Linked DNA regions of Stieleria sp. JC731. Each later gene encodes a partner of the first gene's protein in a complex. Links are inferred from orthologs where the notes say so. Each region holds a gene or a part of one and is shown on either strand. Other genes may lie near its edges.

Evidence for each region.
Region 2: the proteins of LOC67_RS16360 (region 1) and lpdA are in contact, whole or in part, in a crystal structure (PDB 1EBD), measured with the Geobacillus stearothermophilus proteins. The link is inferred for Stieleria sp. JC731 from one-to-one orthologs. Residues at the interface, in WP_033016211.1 of Geobacillus stearothermophilus: Ile130, Ala131, Met132, Pro133, Arg136, Arg140, Glu141, Asn155, Arg157; in WP_049624544.1 of Geobacillus stearothermophilus: Pro340, Ser341, Asp344, Tyr345, Arg403, Asp406, Val408, Glu431, Ala432, Gly433, Asp438.

What each region holds. Positions count from the first base shown.
Region 1 is NZ_JAJKFQ010000005.1:1,496,476-1,499,618, reverse strand. What follows is about bases 92-2,911. They hold LOC67_RS16360 (2-oxo acid dehydrogenase subunit E2), read left to right. Parts: upstream 92-697; coding sequence 698-2,125; downstream 2,126-2,911. Other genes in these bases: LOC67_RS16355 (MotA/TolQ/ExbB proton channel family protein), read left to right, coding at 2,661-2,911; aceE (pyruvate dehydrogenase (acetyl-transferring), homodimeric type), read left to right, coding at 92-534. In the rest of the region: more of aceE, read left to right, coding at 1-91; more of MotA/TolQ/ExbB proton channel family protein, read left to right, coding at 2,912-3,143.
Region 2 is NZ_JAJKFQ010000002.1:22,295-25,430, forward strand. What follows is about bases 322-3,134. They hold lpdA (dihydrolipoyl dehydrogenase), read right to left. Parts: upstream 2,534-3,134; coding sequence 1,109-2,533; downstream 322-1,108. Other genes in these bases: miaB (tRNA (N6-isopentenyl adenosine(37)-C2)-methylthiotransferase MiaB), read right to left, coding at 322-908; LOC67_RS05970 (hypothetical protein), read left to right, coding at 2,611-2,751; rpsD (30S ribosomal protein S4), read right to left, coding at 2,845-3,134. Also shown: more of miaB, read right to left, coding at 1-321; more of rpsD, read right to left, coding at 3,135-3,136. UniProt on the Escherichia coli protein: Lipoamide dehydrogenase is a component of the glycine cleavage system as well as of the alpha-ketoacid dehydrogenase complexes.

The DNA.
Region 1 (3,143 bases):
ATGTACAAGTACGGCAGCCGCGAAGTCGAGGGCGCGAAAGCACGCGTCCAGCTGTTCGGTAGCGGTGCCATTTTGAACTGCGTCCTGAAAGCTCAAGAGATACTTGCGGAAACTTATGGCATCGCCAGCGATGCTTGGAGCGTCACCAGCTACACCGAACTGCGACGCGATGCGGCGGCGTGCCAACGGTGGAACATGCTGCATCCAACAGAATCGCCACGCAAAAGCTACTTGGAAGAAAGCCTCGAAGGCGTCGAAGGACCGTTCATCTCGGCAAGCGACTATGTCCGTGCCCTTGGCGAACAGCTTCAACCTTGGATCCCAGGCGATTATTTTGTCTTGGGCACCGATGGAATGGGCCGCAGCGAAACCCGCGAAGCCCTCCGACGTCACTTCGAAGTCGACGCAGAGTCCATCGTCATCGCCACGCTCAGCCGCTTGGCCAAAGCTGGCACCTTCAGCGCCGAAGACGTCAAGAAGGCGATCGAGGACTTGGGATACAATCCCGATAAACAAGATCCTTACTACGCCTAAGCGATTGTCCTAGGCATACCAAAACGGGAATGGCCCGTTCCCGTTGCGTTGAATTGTTGTTCCCGAATTATCGTGCCACTATGTAAAGCAGCGAGTCACCGGAAAGGTTCCAGTGCTCGCTTCACCGGCCATTCTCCGATCAAGCGTTAAAGAATTCATTACGATGGCAACCGAAGTTACCCTTCCCGAACTTGGCGACGGAATTGAATCCGGCGACGTACTCGAAGTCTTCGTCTCTGTCGGCGATGTAATCTCCGAAGGCCAAGACATTGTCGAGATGGAAACCGACAAAGCAACGGTGCCCGTGCCATCGTCAGTCGGCGGAAAGGTTTCCAAAATTGTTGTCAGCGAAGGTGATACCGTTGCAATCGGCGGTGTTCTCATCGAGGTCGAAGCCGAATCGGGAGCCTCCGCTCCTGCACCAAGTGCACCAGCACCCGAAGAATCAGCACCGGCCGCTCCTGCACCAGCTGAGCCTGCAGACGAAGCTCCTGCGGCACCTGCTCCGGCACCGCCCGAACCTGCCGCTCCGGCTGCAGCACCTCCCGCTCCCGCCGCTGCAGCACCTGCACCGGCACCACCAGCGCCCCCGAAACCTGCACCGGCCGCACCTGCACCAGCACCGGCCGCCGGCGATGTCATCCCGGCTGGCCCTGCCGTTCGCCGATTCGCTCGCGAAGTCGGCGTCGACTTGGGACGCGTTTCGGGCAGTGGCGAAGGCGGACGCATCACGCGAGACGACGTCTTAACTGCTGTTCGCGCTTCCAGCCAAGCCGCTGTCGCTCAGCCAGCCGCCCCTGCCCCCCAAGCCGCAGCGTCGCAGGTCAAAGTCACCGGTGGTGCACCTTCGGCAGACCGCCCAGGCACACCGGCAACCGACGATTATGGTGCCGTCGGCGTAGAACGGATGAGCAAGATCCGAAAAACGATCAGCGACCAAATGCACCGAAGCTGGTCGAACGTCCCACGCGTGACCAACTTCGACGATGCTGACATCACCGAACTGGAACGCCTGCGTCAAAGCAGCAAAGAGGACTACGCGGCGCAAGGCCTGAAGCTGACCTCGATGCCGTTCCTGATCAAAGCTGTCGCGACCGCGCTGAAGCACCACCCGGCGATCAACGCGACCATCGATCGTGAAAACGAACAGGTCATCTACAAGGACTACGTCAACGTTGGCATCGCGGTCGACACCGATCGTGGGTTGGTTGTGCCCGTGCTAAAAAACGCTGACCAGATGAGCGTTCCCGGCCTCACACGTGGCTTGGCCGAAATGGCTGGCAAAGTCCGCAGCGGTCAATTCCCGGTGAACGATCTTCGTGGCGGAACATTCACGATCAGTAACTTGGGCGCAATCGGCGGACAATATTCGACCCCGATCGTGAACGTTCCCGAAGTGGCAATCCTGCTGGTTGGCCGCAGTCGCAAGCTGCCCGTCGTCATGCCCGACGACACCATCCAACCTCGATTGATGATGCCTCTGTCGCTGTCCTACGACCACCGTTTGGTGGACGGCGGCACTGCTGCACGCTTCTTGAACGATGTAATTGGCTACCTGGAAGCCCCCAGCCGATTGCTTCTCGCGTTCTGATATTCGACACATCTGTAGCAAATCTCGCTCATCCGTCGCGGTGAGCGTTTCCTCTTCGCGTCATAAAGAATTGTCACGTCCCCTTCTCCCAAGGGGCGTAGAGCTTTTGGTGTGCTCTGCTGCAATCGATTTGCCGAGCCTTACACCACCACCAATTCTGCCTTCGTCACGCACATCGCGTGACGTTGTCGCTTCCGGACGCCCCTAGTAGGTCGTGTAGTTTGCATTTGCAGTCCGCGGGAGCATCAAGACGCCTTCATCATTTAATCGCTGCAACCCCAACGATCCGATATCGCACCGCTAACCTGGGCAGTGATTCTGCGGATCGACATGAATTATCGGGGCGTTGAGGTCAAACTGATGGGGCTTGCTGGCGTTTTCCCGGGACGTTGTATCCAGGTGAATGAGAACGTCTGGTAAACTATTGTGTTCTAACAGCATCGAAGTCCGGTCGCGCCACTTTGCGGCCACTTCTGCCCGCTCCGGGCTCCCTCCGCGTTTGCCAATTCACCTTATCTTTCTTGGAGCATCGTTGATGATCAACGTTCATGGCCATCGTTTCAAACTGCCATTGCTGGCGATGATTTTGTTCGCAGGTCTGTCGGTGCTCGGCGCGGCAGCCCCCTCGACCGCCGTTGCTCAAGACGATGCGATGGAAGAATTCGGAGATATCGCTGGCCCTGGCGAAGAACCCGCTGCGGAAGCCCCGGCGGACGAAAATGCTGGAGGTGACGCTGGTGCCGGTGCGAATGCGGCAGATGGCGGCGGAGCCAACAATGCAGGCGCCGGTGGTGGTGGCGGCGATAGTGACTCGCTTCTTGGCTGGGTGCTTCAGTCGCTCGGCTACACCTACATGATCGTTTTCTTATTGTTGTCCGTCACATTGGTTTCGCTGTTCGTCATGAACATGCTAGCCGCCCGACGAGACACGCTCTGTCCACAGGAATTAGTGGAGGCGTTCGAAGAAAAGCTAAACGCCAAGCAATTCCAAGAAGCCTACGACATGGCACGGACCGAC
Region 2 (3,136 bases), on another replicon or contig:
CGCTCAAACATCTCCATATAGTCAGCGATGGTGTAGCCGCGTTTCATTCGCTTGAGAACATCATCACTGCCGCTTTGCGCGGGGACATGCAAATAAGGTGACACCTTCGGCAGATCACGAACGGTGACCAACAGTCGTTCCGTCATATCCTTTGGATAGTTGGTGACGAACTTCAATCGGTCGATTCCGTCGATCTCATGCAGCATTTCCAACAGCGCCGACATGTCTGTGGTATTGCCGTCCGCGGTGTGCTTATAGCTATTGACCGTCTGGCCAAGCAACGTGATCTCGCGGCACCCCTGTTCGGCCAACACACGAGCTTCGGAAACGATTTGCTCCGGGTGTCGACCTTGCTCGGGACCACGTGTGTTGGGAACGACGCAGTATGTACAGAACTTGTCGCAGCCGATTTGGATCCGCAAGTATGCCTGAAATGGTGTCGGGCGCATCGCCGGGTCACGCAACGGATCGAACGTCTCATGCGACCTCGCCACGACGGCTTGCTTATCGTCTTTGCGTGACAAAGAGACAGCCATCTGCCGACCTTCACCTCGACTAACTTTGTCCAACAGATCAGGAATCGTGTGCAGTTGGCCTGGCCCGACGACCAAGTCCACATAGGGCGCTCGCTTGAAAATCAGCTCTTGGTCTTTCTGAGCCATGCACCCCATCACGCCAATCGTCTTCTCGGGGTTCTTGTCTTTGGATAGACGGATCTTGCCGAGCGCACTGTAGACCTTTTCCTCGGCATGCTCGCGAACGCTGCACGTGTTGTACAGGACGCAATCCGCTTCTTCGGGCGAATCAACAACCGTGTAGCCATGCCGCTTCAAATCGGCGATGACCATTTCGCTGTCCAGAACGTTCATCTGGCAACCGACGGTCTTGATGTATACGCGTTGGGTCATCGCTTTGCTTTAAGTCTATTGATCGGGTCGATTTTGAGCTGTTCCTGAACGTTGTTGATTTGTTGTTCGCAAAGTCGCCTTTGGCAACACGCTGCCAACGTTTTGCACGTTGACCACATGGTGCGAAAGGCGACTAATGTCGTTCAACCGTTCGTTCAGAAACGTGGTGATCTCTGAAACAGTGTTATTTCAGAAACAGCCTATTTCTTCTTGGGCTTGTAAATTTCGGTCGCGGTACCGAAGTGAACTTCACCCGCATTCATCAACGTTTCGCTGAGTGTCGGGTGCGGGTGTACGCTATCGGTCACGTCGTGAACTTCGCATCCCATTTCGATCGCCAAGACGGCTTCGGCAATCAATTCACCTGCCCCCGAACCGACGATCCCACAACCGAGAACTCGGCCCGATTCTGGTTCGACCAACCACTTGGTCAAACCTTCGGTGATACCGAGTGCTTGTGCACGACCGCTCGCTGCCCATGGGTAGGACTCGACATCGACTTTAATGCCATCACGTTTGGCTTCCGTTTCGGTCAGTCCGGCCCAAGCAATTTCGGGGTCGGTGAAGACAACCGCAGGAATGGCTTTCTTGTCAAAGGTTGATGTCTTGCCCGCGACCACTTCTGCGGCAACGCGACCTTCGTGTGTCGCTTTGTGAGCCAACATCGGATCGCCCGCAACATCACCGATCGCCAGGATGTGTGGATCAGCCGTCCGTTGTTGCGAATCGACTTGGACGAACCCGCGATCGGTCACGACGACGGATGTGTTTTCCAGGCCAAGATCTCGGGTGACTGGTCGACGTCCAATGCTGACCAACACTCGGTCAAACTGCTCATGCCCAAAGTGACCGGGACCTTCGAAGGTAACTTCGACTTTGTCGCCATCTTCGGCCATCGACCCGACCTTGGTGTTGGTCAACACGCGGCCTTCGCAAATCTTATCGATTCGCTTGGCGAGCGGTCGAACCAAGTCTCGGTCGGCACCGGGAAGCAAGCCGTCGGCTAGCTCGACAACGGTGACCTTGGTTCCGAGCTGTGCGTAAACACTACCCATTTCCAATCCAATGTAACCGCCACCGACAACCAACATCGTTTCCGGGATGTCAGCCAAGGCCAATGCGCCGGTGCTGTCCATCACACGATCGCTCACCTTGAAAACCGGCGGCATCGCGGGAACGCTGCCAGTCGCCAGGATGCAATGATCGAAGGTGATCTGACCGCCTTCGGGAATCGACTCGTGATCGCCTTCAAGCGCCAACGTGGTTGAGTTGATAAACTTTCCGCGGGCCTGAATCACCGTCACCTTGCGGCGTTTGGCTAGGTTTGCCAGACCGCCGGTCAAGTTGCTGATCACCTGGTCTTTCTGGGCGCGAACTTTATCGACATCGATCGATGGCTCGCCCGGGTAGCTGACGCCCCACTTTACCTTTAGCTCGTCGACTTCTTGGATGACCTTGGCGACGTGCAACAAAGCTTTGCTGGGGATGCACCCACGCAACAGGCAGGTCCCGCCAAGCCGAGGTTCGGCCTCGACAATTGTGACGTCTAGTCCTTCATCGGCCGCTAGAAACGCTGCCGCGTATCCTCCGGGGCCACCACCCAAGACAACTACAGGGCTATGCATGGTTTTATTGCTTTTTCGCGAGTTTCAAAATCAGGTTGCATCCGGGCGCAAACGAACACCGGTATAGGATGATACCGATGATCCACTTTCACAATGCGCGGACTTTGCACAATGCAGGTCCGTTTCGCAACGTGCTGGCCGGTGGTGGGCAACAGACAACCGCCAAAGCCGACTTACAGCAGAAAAGCAGCCCAAATCTGCGTGGTTCGAATCCGTAATCCACTGCAAATCGGCCAGCAAGCTGAATCCAATTTGCAGCGACGGGCTTGGCGTGCCACCTGGATGACACGCCTGGAGGCTCTACCGCGAAATTATCGCGACAAGAATTCGACGACCGAGTTAGCGTCGACAGGAAGGCTGATGTCGCTTGGTCCTGGCAAGCCAAGCATGGTTGCCTTCAGGTTTTCGCTGTCAAAGGTAACCCAATCCAAAGCGTCTGGTGCGGCGTTAGCGATGACGCCACGGTAGAGGTTCTTCAGGTTTTCGCGACCGCGAACTTCGACGATATCGCCAGGACGCAGGATGTAGCTTGGCTTGTCGACTTTGACGCCATTGACCAAGAAGTGACCGTGCGCGATGCCTTGACGTGCTTGGGGACGAGTC